3 regions of the Rhizobium sp. SU303 genome follow, and region 3 is predicted to be linked to each of the others. Evidence: riboswitches for the same ligand, from Rfam matches in the RefSeq annotation. Region 3 holds a riboswitch; each other region holds the start of a gene.
What was found. Region 3 has a riboswitch for cobalamin ahead of nrdH (glutaredoxin-like protein NrdH). Riboswitches for the same ligand answer to the same signal wherever they lie in the genome.
Positions count from the first base shown of each region.

Region 1: another riboswitch for cobalamin. It lies ahead of bluB (5,6-dimethylbenzimidazole synthase); the one in region 3 lies ahead of nrdH (glutaredoxin-like protein NrdH).
Region 2: another riboswitch for cobalamin. It lies ahead of cobU (bifunctional adenosylcobinamide kinase/adenosylcobinamide-phosphate guanylyltransferase); the one in region 3 lies ahead of nrdH (glutaredoxin-like protein NrdH).

Region 1 covers NZ_CP088095.1:2,422,562-2,428,103, forward strand. Annotated here, with positions in the region: gene RlegSU303_RS12125 (DUF2865 domain-containing protein) at 1-110, shown strand, start outside; gene RlegSU303_RS12130 (SDR family NAD(P)-dependent oxidoreductase) at 228-974, opposite strand; gene RlegSU303_RS12135 (adenylate/guanylate cyclase domain-containing protein) at 1,215-3,008, opposite strand; gene bluB (5,6-dimethylbenzimidazole synthase) at 3,431-4,117, opposite strand; cobalamin riboswitch at 4,160-4,347, opposite strand; gene RlegSU303_RS12145 (methyl-accepting chemotaxis protein) at 4,716-5,542, shown strand, end outside.
Region 2 covers NZ_CP088095.1:2,577,263-2,582,804, forward strand. Annotated here, with positions in the region: gene cobN (cobaltochelatase subunit CobN) at 1-2,370, opposite strand, end outside; gene cobW (cobalamin biosynthesis protein CobW) at 2,375-3,424, opposite strand; gene cobU (bifunctional adenosylcobinamide kinase/adenosylcobinamide-phosphate guanylyltransferase) at 3,429-3,938, opposite strand; cobalamin riboswitch at 4,317-4,713, opposite strand; gene RlegSU303_RS12900 (chloride channel protein) at 4,967-5,542, shown strand, end outside.
Region 3 covers NZ_CP088095.1:4,124,519-4,130,060, reverse strand. Annotated here, with positions in the region: gene RlegSU303_RS20375 (heavy metal translocating P-type ATPase) at 1-2,223, shown strand, start outside; cobalamin riboswitch at 2,465-2,688, shown strand; gene nrdH (glutaredoxin-like protein NrdH) at 2,969-3,190, shown strand; gene nrdI (class Ib ribonucleoside-diphosphate reductase assembly flavoprotein NrdI) at 3,205-3,609, shown strand; gene nrdE (class 1b ribonucleoside-diphosphate reductase subunit alpha) at 3,588-5,542, shown strand, end outside.

The sequences.
Region 1 (5,542 bases), 1.7 Mb from region 3:
CACAGAACAAGGTCCGTCAGGTCGGCCCGCAATTCCTCGCTGGCGACCAGGGTTCGATCGACCTCGCCAATCCGGCAGCGCCCGGCCCTCAGCCGCAACAGCAGCGGTGACCGAGCAGCTCAAACGACGGTGACGAAGCTATCGCGGCGTTGTGCCGGGGTGCTTGAGATGAAGCCGACGTCAGGTGAACTTGCGGCGGGATGTCAATGCGGGTCGCTTGAGCATAGTCAGTAGGTCGTACGACCGCCGCTCAGGTCGAACGTCGATGCGGTCGTGAAGGAGTTCTCTTCGGAGAGCAGCCAGACGACCATCGAAGCGATCTCATGAAGTTCAACAAAACGGTCGCGCGGAATGCGGACGCGCATATATTCGATAAATTCCGGTGTCAGCCCGTCCAATATAGGTGTCTTTGCTGTGGTCGGCGTTACCGCGTTCACGGCGATTCCTGTCTTTGCGAGTTCCTTGCCAAGAGACTTTGTGAAGCCCAGCACACCGGCTTTCGCTGCGCTATAGGCAGCGATGTTCGGATTTCCTTCCTTGCCCGCAACCGAGGAGATGTTCACGATCCGCCCGTAGTCGCGCTGTAACATGACCGGAACGACGTGCCGGCAACAATTGAAGGTTCCCGTGAGGCAGACATCGACGACGTCTTTCCACTCGCTGACATCGTATTCGATCGTGGGCTTTACCGGGCCGGTAATCCCGGCGGAATTGACAAGCCCGTCGATACGGCCAAAAATCTCTTCGGTCGCCGCCACCGCGTTCCTCACTGATTGGGAATCTGCGACGTTGACGCCGAAAGCAACTGTGCCAGATCCGAGAACGGAAGCGCTGTCCTTCGCCATGTTTTCGTTCAGGTCCCAGATGGCCACCTTGCCACCAGACTGGATGACGCGCTCTGCGATAGCGTAGCCGATGCCGCGCGCACCGCCTGTGATCACGATGATGCGTTCCTTCAAGTCGATCATGTTCATTGGGCCGTTATCCTCCGATTGAGCCGCCGATAACCGAATATCTATTGGAAATTCCGGGATTCGCCTTCAGCGTATCGATATGAAGGCCAGGAATTTATCCCGAGCCCGCGATTATGCCGAGCCAGTTCCCCAAAGCTCGAGATTTCCGATAGTTCAGGAATGGCGAGCTCGGCATAGTTATGCAGCCTGGCGTCAGTTCCATGTTCAGATCTCTCTAGGTGTTCGGCAGCCCGCACTGCTTCAGGCCGGCAACCCGGCAAGACGTAGACCAGCGCGCAGGCGCTCCACATCCCTCGGCTCGCGCAGATATGACACATCAACAAGCCAGTCGACGTATTCCGCTGGCCCTGCGGCGGGGTCACCAATCCACAGCGTGCGCACTGCCTGGACAAATACGTCCCCACATTCGTTCGCCTCTTCGATCCTGCCTAGATGACCATAGGCCGCCGCCCGCCAAGCCATGTCTCGCGGATGCCTTATCGGGGAATCGAAGGTTCGTTGCTCGAGAAGCACAGCGGCCTCACTGTAACGTCCGAGTTGGAACAGGATGCGCGAGAGATAGTAGTTATACCAACTCGGGTGACGCGGGTTGATCCTCAAGGCAATTTGAGCGGCAGCCAGCCCACGTTCCGGTCTGCCCAAGGCCCCCTGCATCCAAGCCCAGATGATCTGGATTATCGGATCGTTCGGGTTCATGGTTCGAGCTAGATCCAGGTGACGTTCGGCTCGATCAAAATCCCGCCAGGTCAGACACATGAATCCAAGTGTGCAATGCACCTTCGGATCATTTGGATCCAGCACAAGCGCTTGCTCGGCAAAACGAAGTGCCTTTATCCTGTTTTCGTCCTTTTCCCGCGGTGCACCGATGCCATTATCGATCGCACGATTGAGATATGCATATGCGAGGCCTGTGTAAGCCCGCGCAAAAGTAGGGTCGATTTTGACTGCACGCTCGAACAGGGAAAGAACTCGTTCCTGGCTTCCGGGCGTAAAGTCGTCGGAGAGGCGGTTGGCCTGGAGGAAGAGGTCATATGCGTGCATGTCCTCAGGCTGGCGTCGCCGCGCCGAGACCTCTCTATCGTCCCGGACACGCTGGGCGACCGTCGCAACGATGTTCTGCGAGATCTCCTCTTGAATGGCGAATACGTCCTCCATCGCTCGGTCGTAACGCTCGGCCCACAGATGTGTCCCGCTCGTGGCCTCAATAAGCTGCGCCGTGACGCGTACCCGATCTCCTAGCCGCCGAACGCTTCCTTCCACGACATACTCCGCTCCCAGCATGCGTCCGATTTGACGCAGGTCCATGCTCTGTCCGCGAAAGGCGAATGAGGAATTGCGGGCAATCACCGTGAGCTCTCTGAATCTCGAAAGCTCGGTGATGACGTCTTCAGTAATGCCGTCGCTGAAATAAGCCTGATCAGGATCTGCGCTCATATTGTCAAAAGGCAGAACAGCGACCGCCGGTTTGTCGGATCGTGAGCTGGCTGGGAGCATTGGCGTCAAGCCGCCGACGTCCATGCAGTAGGTCCTCACCGGCCGTGCGATATTCTTTAGGTGCTGCTCGCCCACATACTCGAAGTGGAGATCGAGTTTTCCCGACAGTTGTTCGTGAGCTGAGCCGGATATGAGCACGGTGCCTGGCGGACATAGTTGCTCCAGGCGCGCAGCGACATTGACCCCGTCGCCAAGAAGATCATCACCGTCGATCACGACGTCTCCGAGGTTTATGCCGATCCGGAGCACGATACGGCGTTCAACTGCAACCTGTTGCTGTTGAGCGGCGAGCTTTTCTTGTACTGCCGCCGCACAGGCAACTGCTCCGACAACAGATCCGAACTCCGCGATGAGGCCGTCACCCATCAATTTTACGATCCGCCCACGGTACTCAGCTATTAACGGTCGGAACACAGCACCCCAGAGCTCCTTAATTGCCGCGAGCGCCCTTTCCTCGTTAGTCTCAACGAGTCGGCAGTACCCAACGACATCGGCAACCAACACGGCCGTGGTCCTACGTTCGACCTGAGGCGTTGTCATTTCGTCCTCCGCTGACGCGAGGCAGTCATCGACAGTATTCTGGAAAGCTGCTGCGATGATACCTCATCCAAGCATCCAAGACGATCTCAATCCGCTCGGTGTCACTCATCGACGATGTGCACGTGAGCTCAACAGCCTCGTCCACCGACGGCAATCGCTTAGTCCGCTGCGGGCGCATTCCGGCCGAGGGGCGATCGGTGGAATATGCCGAGCTTGCAATCGGGAACTATCGGAAATCTCGAGCTTTGGGGAACTGGCTCGGCATAGTCTCGGGCTCGGGATAAATTCCGTTATGCCGCGTTCGGCATAACGGAATAAAGATATCTCGGCCTCGCCCGGCGTCGGCGATACCGACATCGGTTTGCTCACCTTGCCTGTCAATGGCGTGACTGTGCGATTGAGGCCACGCTCGACCACCGTGCCTAGGTGTTCAGTCCCCATCCATCGTGGAAGACCAGCTCCTCGAGCGGTAGCCGCTGCCGCCAGCCTTTGACGGAGAGTTCCGGCTCGTCATAGAGCCGGTCGACGAAGCCGGCACAGAGCCAGGCGACCACTTCGATATGCTCGGGTATGCCGAGAATGGTTTTCAGGTCGCCTTCACGAAAAATGCTGACCCAGCCAATGCCGACCCCTTCCGCCCGCGCCGCAAGCCAGAGATTCTGGATGGCGCAGACTGTGGAATAGCTATCCATCCTGGGATTGTGGGTGCGCCCCAGCACTACGCTGCCGCTGCGCGTGGGATCGCAGGTCACGCATATGCCGAGCGGCGCCTCGACGATGCCTTCGAGCTTGAGGGCGCGGTAGGCCTGCTGCCGCTCGCCGGCAAACATCAGCGCCGCCTCGTCGTTGGCGCTCGCGAAGGCATCCCGGACGCGCGCCCGCACAGCGGCACTTTTCACCAGAATGAAATTCCAGGGCTGCATGAAGCCGACGGAGGGTGCATGATGGGCGGCCGTCAGCAGCCGCTGCACAACATCGTCAGGCAAAGGATCGGGTCGAAACTGACTGCGAACGTCGCGCCGCGTCATGATCGCGTGATAGACGGCCTCGCGTTCGGCCAAGGAAAAACCGGACGCCGCCGAAAGGGCATCCTCATCAAAGGGTCGCATCGTCAAATCCCCAACAACGCAACCGCCCCGCCGTCCGCGCGGATCGGTCTATCTTGCCAGGCCGGTCTTCTGACTGGGCGTCATCCGTCTGCCGTAGCCTTCCCGGCAAGAAGCCAGTGGCATGATGAAGCGGCAAACATCGGCCTTACAGCGTTGGGCACGTTCCGGTTTTGCACCGGATTCCCGATTCTCCCGCCTTACCGGCGGGCACCTGACGGCGCATCTATTTCAGCAAACCGGCGCGGCGGCAAGCCGCGAACCTGATGGTTGATTCTAGCCGCGCGCGCCGAGCGGTGCCATCTGTCTCTTTTCTTCGGCCGGGGCGTAGGGAACACGGACGCGCGACATACCTCTTCTCCCCAGCGGGGCGAGGCAGATCTCCAGCGGGCGTAATAGCGAAATAACACGCGTGTGCTCCGGCATCCCATTCTACTTTATGATTTATTCACATATCAAATACACACTGCGTTTGCGCGTTTTGGGTTGCAATCCGGACATGGGCATGAGGGCTCGTGATGTGACCGTCAGCGCGGATGCCCGTATTGAGACGCCGGTCGGGAACATGTCCGACTGAGCCGCAATTCTAGGCTGCCGCGGAATGTTCCATTTTTTGAAAACGATGCCTCTGACAGCCAAGCTGGCGGCGATTATCGTTGCCGTCAACCTCTGCGGCATTTCCGCTTTCGCCACCTATACGTGGATGTACGAAACCCGGGCATTGATCGATGGCGCCAAGGCCAACTGGTCCAAGGATGCGGAGCAGTTTGCCTCCCTGGCCGCCGGCGGCGTCAAGTGGGGCAAGGCGAATGCGGTCCGTGAAGCTTATTCGCTCTACCGCGACGACCCTTCGCTCGATCTCGTGCAGTTTGCCGCATTCAACGCGGAACCTGCCGCCGTCGACACGTGGACACGCGACGGCATCAACGGCCTGCCCGCACCGGCCGATCTGGTGAAGAGCCTCAGCGCCAAGCCGGAAAAAACGACGATCGATGACGGCGGGGTATCCGCCGGCGTGGTCACGATCATCGCGCCGCTCCCGCTGGACAAATCAGGCAAGGCCACCGGCTATATCGTCACGAACTGGTCCGTCGAAAAAATCGCTGCTGAAGTCAGGCAGAAGGTTCTCGTTTCGCTGCTCACCCAGTCGCTGATCACCGCCTTGGCCGTCGTCGCCTTCCTTCTCGCCATGCGCAGCCTTGTTGGCTGGCCCATCAGGATCCTCAGCGAACGCATCAGCGCGCTGCAGAAAGGCGATCTGGTCTCCCCTGTTACCTACAAGGAAAATGGCGACGAGATTGGTTTTCTGGCACGCGCGTTGGAAGTTTTCCGTCATGAAGCGATAGCGAAGGTCGAAAGAGAGCAGGCCGCTGCCGAGCAGAGCGCTTCGCTCGACGCCGAACGGGCACGCAACACATTGTTCACCGA
Region 2 (5,542 bases), 1.5 Mb from region 3:
GTTTTTCAACGCATCCCCGGCAATCGCCCGCTGCAAGCTCGCATCCCCACCGTCACCCAGCCCGCGCGGCACCCGTGCCAATGCCACGGTCAGGTCCGTCAGTAGCCGCCCCTCTGGCGACACACCGAACACATGCAGTCCATCGCGGATCTGCATTTCCTTGAGGTCGCAGAGATAGGCGTCGAGTTTCTTCAGCGCCTCGCCCTCGCTTTCGCCCTTGGCGATGCCGGCATCACGGTCGAGGCCGATATCGGTGACGAGATCGAGGATCTGGCGGCTGAGCAGACGAATGCGGCGGGGATCGCCGCCGGACGCTTCATAATATTCGTCGACCAGCGCCTCCAGATCCTTTAGCGGCCCATAGCTTTCGGCCCGCGTCAAAGGCGGCGTGAGGTGGTCGATGATGACGGCCGCACTTCGGCGCTTGGCCTGCGTGCCCTCACCCGGATCGTTGACGATGAAGGGATAGAGGTGCGGCAACGGCCCGAGAATCGCTTCCGGATAACATGTCGCCGACAGCGCCAGCGCCTTGCCCGGCAGCCATTCGAGATTGCCGTGCTTGCCCATATGGATGACAGCATGGGCACCGAACTCAAGGCGCAGGAAAGCGTAGAAGGCGAGATAACCGTGCGGCGGTACGAGATCCGGCGAATGATAACTCTCTTTCGGATCGATATTATAGCCACGCGCCGGCTGGATGCCGACGAGCACCTCGCCGAAGCGCGCAAAAGGCGGGGCGAAGACGCCCTCGCGAAAATACGGATCGTCTTGCGGATTGCCCCAGCGGGCTCTCACCTCATCCTGAATCTTATTGGGAAGAGATTCCAGGAAGCTGTTGTACCGACTCAGGGAAAGCGTCTCGCGAATGATCTTTCCGTCGGAACCGGAATTGGTCGGCCCTTCCATCAGGTGGCGGATCAGCGCGTCGCCGTCGACGGGAATCTCAGCGACCGGATAACCCGCCGCCCGCATAGCCTTCAGCACCTCGATGGTGCCTTCAGGCGTATCCAAGCCGACCCCGTTGCCAAGCCGGCCGTCCCGGTTCGGATAGTTCGCCATGACGAGCGCGATGCGCCGGTCGCCCGCGGAAGTCTTGCGCAGCCGTGCCCAATTGCCAGCAAGCTCCGCCGTATAACGTACCCGGCCAGCATCCGGTTCGCTGGCGACAATATTCGTCTCGACGGCAGCATCGTAGCGCGCCGCCGTCTTGAAGGAGATCGCCCGCGCCAGCACCCGGCCATCGACTTCAGGCAGCGCCACGTTCATGCCGAGATCGCGCGCCGACAGGCCTTGGGAGGACGCAGCCCATGTCTCCCTCGACGAAGCCGACAGAATCGCCTGCAGCACGATCGCCTCATCCGCCTCCAACACCGTCTGCTGCCGGTCCGCACCTGGCGCGGAGACGGCAAAGCCGGTCGTGTTGATGACGACATCGGGTTTCAGCGCCGAAAACACGCTTTCGAGAATGCCTGTGGAAACCGGATCCTTGAGGCTATAGGCGAAGACCGGCAGCGGCCGGAGGCCGAGTGTCATCAGCGCTTCGATCAGAGCTTCGATCGGCCCGGTCTCGCCACTTTGGACGAGGGCGCGGTAGAAGCTGATGGCGACTGTCGGCTTCTCGGCTTGCTCCCTCTTCTCCCCAGCGGGGAGAAGGTGGCCCGAAGGGTCGGATGAGGGGGGGGCTCGACAAACTCCGGCGTCCCACTCCTGCTGCTCGCTCCCTCCGTCGCTCGCCCCCCTCATCTGCCCTGCCGGGCATCTTCTCCCCGCTGGGGAGAAGAGGGAATCGGTAATCCGCCGCCACTCCTCGACCCCGATCAACCCCCGCCCCGGCCACCAAATACCAGCCTTCATCAAAGGCACCGCCGGCGCCGGCTTCTCGGCGCCTGAGAGCATCACCTCGGCATAATCGAGAAAGGCCCGCGCGTTGGCATCGCCGCCCTCGATCAGATAGGCCCAGAGCGCGTTGAGGTCTTCGAGCCCGATATTCGAGAAAGGAACCAGCCCGGCATCCGGCCTGGCATCACCCGGCAGCACCGCAATCAGCGCACCGGCGCGCGCGGCTGCCGCATGCAGCGCTTCCAGCGCATAGTGGAAATAGCTGGCGCCGCCCAGCGCACGCACGATGATCAGCTTCGCATGCCGCGCCGTGCGCTCGACATAGGTATCAACCGACATCGGATGCTTGAGGCTCATCAGGCTGGCAAGCCGGAGCGAAGGTGCGCCCCTGCACTCGCGATGGGCGGCTGCGATCGCGGCAAGCTCGCTGTCGGCCGCCGACAGGAACAGGATATCGCCCGGCGTCTGCCCGAGGTCGATTGCCTCCTCGCCGTCGCTGATCGTTCCCTGTTGAGCCAGAAGCAGATGCATCGGGTTACGCCAGCGCTTCGATCGCCGCCCTCACCGCGTCCTGATCCATTTCGTGCAGGCCGATGACGACAAGGCGGGTGGCGCGCTTTTCGCCAGGCGTCCAGGCGCGGTCGAAATAATGGTCGATGCGGCTCCCGACGGCCTGGAGCTGCAGCCGCATCGGCTTGTCGGAGACATCGACGAAACCCTTGAGGCGCAGCACGTCATGGGCTGAAATAACAGTCTTCAGCGACTCGATGAAGCCGGCGGGATCGGCGACCGGGCCGAGTTCGGCGACGAAGCTGTCGAATTCGTCATGGTCGTGCGGCGCACCATCCTCATGCTCCAGCTCGTGATGCGACTTGCGATTGGCGACATCGTCCTCCGTACCGATGCCGAGGCCGAGCAGGATGCCGGCCGACACCTCGCCGTTCCGCGCCTCGATCATCACGGGCTTGCGCACCGTGCGGGAGGCGACCTCGTCGCGCACCCTGATGAGGCCGGCAGCGTCGATCAGGTCGGTCTTGTTGAGCACGATGAGATCGGCGCAGGTCAGCTGATCCTCGAACAACTCCTCGATCGGGCTCTCGTGATCGAGCGATTCATCCTCGGCGCGGCGCGCATCGACGGCATCGTGGTCGTCGGCAAAACGGCCGGCGGCAACAGCGGCGCTGTCGACCACCGTGATGACGCCGTCGACGGTCACCTGGGTGCGAATGTCGGGCCAGTTGAAGGCGGCGACCAGCGGCTGCGGCAAAGCAAGGCCCGAGGTTTCGATGACTATATGGTCGGGCCGCTGTTCGCGCTCGAGCAGTTTCGTCATCGTCGGTATGAAATCGTCCGCAACGGTGCAGCAAATGCAGCCGTTGGTCAGCTCGATAATGTCGTCCTCGGTGCAATTCTCCGCACCGCAGCCCTTCAGCACGTCGCCGTCGACGCCGAGATCGCCGAATTCGTTGATGATCAGCGCGATCTTCTTGCCGCCGGCATTGGTGAGCAGGTTGCGGATCATCGTCGTCTTGCCGGCGCCAAGAAAGCCGGTGATGACGGTTGCGGGAATCTTTTGCTGGTTCATGGACTTAACCCTTCATTTTCAGCGGCAGGCCTGCCGCGATGAAATAGACTTCGGCGGCCTTCGCCGCGATCGATTGGTGCAAGCGGCCGGCATGATCGCGAAAATCCCGCGCCATGCGATTGTCGGGCACGATGCCGAGACCCACCTCGTTGGAAACGAAAACGAGCCGCGCTTTCGCGGCGGGAAGGAAATCGGCAAGCGTCGCAAATTCGACCACCATGTCGCGCTCCTCCATCATCAGATTTGTGGCCCAGAGCGTTAGGCAATCGATCAGCACGATGCGCCCCTCGCCGTCGATGGCGGCGAGTTTACCGACGAGGTCGAGCGGCTCTTCATGCGTCGTCCAGGACGGGCCGCGATCGGCCTTGTGTTGGGCGATGCGCGCCCGCATCTCCTCGTCCCAGGCGCGGCCGGTGGCGACGTAGTGGCGATCGAGGCCGGTCGCGCTGACGAGGGCTTCGGCGAATCGGGATTTGCCGGAACGTGCGCCGCCCAGGATGAAGGTGGCGGTCATATTCAAACGCCCCTCAGGGAGGGTGCGTAGCCGTGGCTTGCTCCGAGTGCATCTGTCTCGGTTACTGAGGGTGTGACACCCCCCTCTGTCCTGCCGGACATCTCCCCCACAAGGGGGGAGATTGAATCGCCGAGAGCTTTTCTCCAAACAATTGATGTAGGACGACGGTCGTGCTGCTTGCCGATCTCCCTCCTTGTGGGGGAGATGTCCGGCAGGACAGAGGGGGGTACCGCACATTCGACATAAGCGGCCGAAAACACTCCTCCTGCAGCGCTGCTTGGAGGCGTGGCGTGCGCCGCACCAGGCCGCGCCGAATTCAATCGTTCAGCCAAGACAACCTCCGTGCTGGCAACGGGCATAGTGCCCAGGGTTGGGCTTCTCGCCCGGCACGGGATGGCAGGTCTCCTGGCTCGCGGTTATCGGCCGCGATCGGGGCAGACCGGAAACCGGTCGCCCTGATCGTGCCAGCGGATCATCCTCGCCTTCCCGGCTGCATCAGTGAAAAGGTGGACGATTCGTAGACTTGAGAGGCGTCCGACCCCGGTTGATCACCATGCATATCCAGTGGCTTTTCCGGCATGTCGTCCATCCCGCCTGCTTGCATTATTGCAAGCCGTCAGCCGGAAGGGCCTGATGCCGGATGGAAGACCCTGACCGCTCTACAGTCGCGGGGTCGGCTGTGATGAAGGCGCCCGGCTTGGGTCCGCCTCGTCACATTCCCTTTTCATCCGGAAGGGCGCAACACCGATCCGGAACCATCCGTTATGTCAGGATGGTCAGTCGACCATCCGTTATCTGGATGGTTAGGCAAGCGCAGGGGTGAAGTCAACCGGCCTTGGAGACAGGGCAATGGCAAGTCAAGCAGCGCGACCCCGCCAACACGACTTACCCCACTTGGAATATCGTCATTTATCAGGGACTTACGCCATGAAAATCTGCCATGCGCGCCGGCTTTTCGCCGCAATTGCGTTGCAAGCGGACTGCACCTTCGCCCTTGACCGGGCCTCTCCCTGCCTAGTTGTCTAGCCATGCTTATGAAATTGGATCGGCGCCGTTTCCGCGCGCTGCGTGTTTTCTTCGATCCGGGACGCCTGCGGGCGCTGACCCGGCGCAGCGAGGTCGGCCTGTCGCTGGCGGGCGCCGTCGTCGGCATCATCTCGGGTCTCGCCGTCACCGGCATGAGCTACGTCTCCAACGAGCTGCATCAGCTGGTCTTCGGCATATCAGACAGCGAAAGGTTGAGCTCGTCCGAGATCGAGAGCAAGATGCTGCTGCTCACCGCCCCCGTCATCGGCGGCGCCTTGCTCGGCCTGTTGCTTCTGGTTCTGGCGAAACGGCGCAAGAAGCCAATGGTCGACCCTATCGAGGCCAATGCGCTGCATGGCGGCCGCCTGTCCCTGACCGACAGCATCATCGTTGCCGTGCAGAACCTGATCTCCAACGGTTTCGGGGCCTCCGTCGGCCTGGAGGCCGGCTATACCCAGCTTGCCGCCGGCCTCGCCTCAAAATTCGGGCTGAAGCTGCAGCTTCGCCGCTCGGACCTGCGCACCCTCGTTGGCTGCGGCGCGGCGGGCGCCATCGCCGCCGCCTTCAACGCGCCGTTG
Region 3 (5,542 bases):
AGCGAGACACGATACCGGGTTGGCGGCATGGATTGCGCCTCCTGCGCAACCAAGATCGATACGGCGGTCAGACGCTTGACGGGTGTCGCCGATGTTTCCGTTTCGGTGATGGCGGGCACGATGACCGTCCGCCACGATGGCAGCAGCGATCTCAAGGCGATCGAGAAGAAGGTGACCGGGCTCGGCTATTCCGTCGCGCCGTTTGCCGGAACCGCTGCGCCTGCGCATACCCAGGGCGCGCAGCATCGTCACGACCATGGACATGATCACCGCGATCACGCGGGCCATGACCACGATCATCCTCACGATCATGGCGAGAAGGAAATCGAGGGGCTGCACGGACACGACCATGCGCCGATGGCCGGTCCCTGGTGGCAGAGCAGGAAGGGCCGGCTGACCATCCTTTCGGGTGCAGCACTCGTTGCCGCCTATACCGTCGGCCATCTCGTGCCGACGATCGCGTCCTATGCCTTCATCGTCGCCGTGCTGATCGGGCTGGTGCCGATCGCGCGGCGCGCCATCATGGCCGCCTTCTCCGGAACACCGTTTTCGATCGAGATGCTGATGACGATCGCCGCCATCGGCGCCGTCATCATCAATGCCGGCGAAGAGGCGGCAACCGTCGTGTTCCTGTTCCTCGTCGGCGAGTTGCTGGAGGGGGTGGCGGCGGGCAAGGCGCGCGAAAGTATCCAGTCGCTGACGGCCTTGGTGCCGAAGAATGCGCTGCTCGAAGACAATGGCCAGACGCGGGAAGTGCCGGCGGAAAGCCTTGCTGTCGGCGCCATTATCATGGTTCGCCCTGGCGACCGTATCTCTGCAGACGGCATCATCATCTCAGGCGAGAGTGCGATCGACGAGGCGCCGGTGACGGGCGAGAGCACGCCGGTGCGCAAGGGCGTCGATGCCGTCGTTTTCGCCGGCACGGTGAATGGCGATGCGGTGTTGAGGGTTCGCGTCACCGCCGCCGCTGCCGACAATACCATCGCCCGCGTCGTCAAGCTGGTGGAGGAGGCACAGGAATCGAAGGCGCCGACCGAACGCTTCATCGATCGGTTCTCGCGCTATTACACGCCCGGCGTGCTCGTGGTCGCAGCACTCGTCGCGGTCGTTCCGCCGCTGCTGTTCGCCGGCCCCTGGGGCGAATGGGTCTATAAGGGCCTTGCCATCCTTTTGATCGGCTGCCCCTGTGCGCTTGTCATCTCGACTCCGGCGGCAATCGCCGCTTCGCTTTCGGCAGGTGCGCGGCGCGGGCTGTTGATGAAGGGCGGCGCGGTGCTGGAAACGCTCGGCAAGGTGACGATGGTCGCCTTCGACAAGACAGGCACGCTGACGGAAGGCAGGCCTCAGGTTACCGATATCATCTCCTTCGGATTGAGCGGGGCGCAGGTGCTGTCGCGCGCGGCGGTACTGGAGCAGGGCTCCAGCCATCCGCTGGCGCTGGCGATCCTCAACCGCGCCAAGTCAGACGGCGTTCCTGTGCCGCCGGCCTTCGAACTGGAAGCGCTGCCGGGCAAGGGCGTCAGCGGCAAAGTCGGCGGCGAGGCGCTGGACCTGCTGTCGCCGCCTGCCGCCCGTGAGCGCGGGGCACTCAGTGCTGAACAGGATGCACGCATCGCGGCGCTGAACGACGAGGGCAAGAGCGTGTCGGTGCTGCTCGTCAATGGTGTTGCGGCCGGCCTGATCGCCATGCGCGACGAGCCGCGCGAGGATGCCGAGGCCGGGCTCGCCGCCCTCAAATCAGCAGGCGTCAAGGCTATGATGTTGACGGGCGACAACAAGCGGACGGCAGCAGCCGTTGCCGGCATGCTCGGCATCGACTGGCGCGGCGAGATGATGCCGGAGGACAAGCAGCGGGTCGTCGGCGAATTGAAGCGCGAAGGCTTCATCGTCGCCAAGGTCGGCGACGGCATCAACGATGCCCCGGCACTGGCAGCGGCCGATATCGGCATCGCCATGGGCGGCGGCACCGATGTGGCGCTGGAGACGGCGGATGCGGCCGTGTTGCACGGACGTGTCGGCGACGTGGCGCGAATGATCGAACTTTCCAAACGCACGATGCGCAACATCCTGCAGAACATCACCATCGCACTCGGGCTGAAGGCGGTGTTTCTGGTGACGACGATCATCGGGATCACCGGGCTTTGGCCGGCGATCCTCGCCGATACCGGCGCCACCGTGCTGGTGACGATCAACGCGCTGCGGCTGCTTCGGATAAAGATATAACATTCCTGACTTCCTCCCTCCGGCGTTCGTCACCGGGGGATGTCCTATCGACGATTCGGGCCTGATCTTGAATCGAAAATCGCGGGACCGGCCATAGGGTCGGCTCTCTTCGTCGAGGCTTTCTCCACAGCCTGCTTTCCTTAAGCTTTCGTTATCCATGTTTTTCACAGGAACGTAGCGATTTCAAACCTGTCGTAACGCAATGCACAAACCATCCGTTGACGCGAATTTGGATTGGCGTACTATATCTAGTGTTCGAGGTTCCATCGATTCGTAGGGATCGATGGCTAAGACGGGAATTCGGTGCGTTTCGCCATCATGGCGCGGCAATGCCGGAGCTGCCCCCGCAACTGTAAGCGGCGAGCAACTGTCCGATTTCAGGTCACTGGAGCATGATGCTCCGGGAAGGCTGGGCAGGCGCTTTGACCCGTGAGCCAGGAGACCTGCCTCGAGCGAAACGTCCACGGGCGGGGTGTCCGGAAGATTGCGTTGCATGGCTGCGGGGAATCTCCGCATCGCGTTTCGCAGGCCCGAACCTCCGCCGCCGAAACCTTCGTATTGAGCCACTTCGGGGTGAAGTCATGTCAGTATCTCAGTTCAGGCCGCCACCCGTGCTAGGTAGAGGGCGGAGTATGCCCAGCGGCTAAACAGCCGCATCGCTCAAATCATCAGAGAATTTTTCGACGGCTATCGACAGATTTCCGATCGATGTCCTGCGCCCAAACACGTCGTCACGAGGAATATCATGTCCATTACCGTTTACAGCAAGCCTGCCTGCGTCCAGTGCACTGCCACGTACCGCGCTCTGGACCGCCTGGGTGTCGATTATGACATCATCGATATCTCGCAGGATGCCGAAGCGCTCGATCGCGTCCGCAGCCTCGGCTACATGCAGGCGCCTGTCGTCATCGCCGGCGAGCAGCATTGGGCGGGCTTCCGTCCCGACATGATCAGCGCGCTCTCCTGAGCTGAGGACAGACGATGGGGCTGATCGTCTATTATTCCAGCCGATCCGAGAATACCCATCGGTTCGTCGCCAAGCTCGGACTGCGCGCGGCGCGCATTCCGCCAATTGGCGCAGACGCGTTCCAAATTCGCGAACCCTTCGTGCTTGTTGTGCCGACCTATAGCGGCGACGGCGGCAAGGGTGCCGTTCCCAAGCAGGTGATCCGTTTCCTCAACGATGCGGAAAACCGAGGACACATCCGCGGCGTGATCGCGGCGGGCAACAGCAATTTCGGCGAGACATACGGGCTCGCGGGCGACGTCATCTCGCGGAAATGCCAAGTGCCTTATCTCTACAGGTTCGAGCTGCTGGGCACGGAAGACGACGTCGCCAACGTCAAACACGGAATGGAACGGTTTTGGACACGGGAACAACTCTGACGCGGGATGCGGGCGCAAAACCGCATAACACTTTTGCTCATCCCGCCGGCGAACGCCCTTTGAAAGCGGCGGAAGCGCTCGACTACCACGCGCTGAATGCGATGCTGAACCTCTATGACGATGAGGGGCGGATCCAGCTCGACAAGGATCGAATGGCTGCCAAGCAGTATTTCCTGCAGCATGTGAACCAGAACACGGTGTTCTTTCACAATCTCCGGGAAAAGCTCGATTACCTCGTGACCGAGGGCTATTACGAGCAGGAGGTTCTCGACCAGTATTCCTTCAATTTCGTGCGGGATCTGTTCGACCAAGCCTATGCCAAGAAATTCCGCTTCCCGACCTTCCTCGGCGCCTTCAAATATTACACCAGCTATACGCTGAAGACCTTCGACGGAAAGCGCTATCTCGAACGCTACGAGGACCGTATCTGCATGGTGGCGCTGGCGCTGGCACGCGGCGACGAGGGCCTTGCCCGGGACATGGTCGACGAGATCATTTCCGGCCGTTTCCAGCCGGCGACGCCGACTTTCCTCAATGCCGGCAAGAGGCAGCGCGGCGAACTGGTTTCCTGCTTCCTGTTGCGTGTCGAGGACAATATGGAATCGATCGGCCGGTCGATCAATTCGGCGCTGCAATTGTCGAAGCGCGGCGGCGGCGTGGCGCTTTCGCTGACGAATATCCGCGAGGCGGGCGCGCCGATCAAGCATATCGAGAACCAGTCCTCGGGGATCATCCCTGTCATGAAGCTACTCGAAGACAGTTTCTCCTATGCCAACCAGCTCGGCGCGCGGCAGGGGGCGGGGGCCGTCTATCTCAATGCCCATCACCCTGACATCATGCGCTTTCTCGACACCAAGCGCGAAAATGCCGACGAGAAGATCCGCATCAAAACGCTGTCGCTCGGTGTCGTCGTGCCCGACATCACCTTCGAACTCGCCAAGAACAATGAGGACATGTACCTGTTCTCGCCCTATGACGTGGAGCGCGTCTATGGCGTGCCCTTCACCGAGATTTCGGTGACGGAAAAGTATCGCGAAATGGCTGATGATGCCCGCATCTCCAAGAAGAAGATCAAGGCGCGCGAATTCTTCCAGGTGCTTGCTGAAATCCAATTCGAGAGCGGCTACCCCTACATCATGTTCGAGGACACGGTGAACCGGGCGAACCCGATCGCCGGGCGTATTTCGATGAGCAATCTATGCTCGGAAATCCTGCAGGTGAGCGAGGCGAGCGAATATAATGACGACCTTTCCTACAAACATCTCGGCAAGGATATTTCCTGCAATCTCGGCTCGCTGAATATCGCGGCGGCAATGGATTCGGCCGATTTCGGCAAGACGATCGAGACCTCGATCCAGGCCCTGACGGCCGTTTCCGACATGAGTCACATTTCCTCGGTTCCCTCGATCGAGAAGGGCAATGACGAGAGCCATGCAATCGGACTCGGCCAGATGAACCTGCACGGCTATCTCGCCCGCGAACGCATCTTCTACGGCTCCGAGGAAGGCGTCGATTTCACCAACATCTATTTCTATACGGTGACCTACCACGCGATCCGCGCCTCGAATCTTTTGGCGGTCGAACGCGGCACAAGCTTCAAGGGCTTCGAGAACTCGAAATATGCCTCCGGCGAATATTTCGACAAATATACGGAGCAGCGCTGGGAGCCGGCGACGGAGACGGTGAGGGCGCTGTTCGAGACGTCAGGCATTCACATTCCGACGCAGGAAGATTGGGTGGCGTTGAAGAAGGCGGTGATGGCCTCCGGCCTCTATAACCAGAACCTGCAGGCGGTGCCGCCGACAGGCTCGATCTCTTATATCAACCACTCGACCTCCTCGATCCATCCGATCGTCTCGAAGATCGAGATCCGCAAGGAAGGCAAGATCGGCCGTGTCTATTATCCGGCGCCGTTCATGACCAACGACAATCT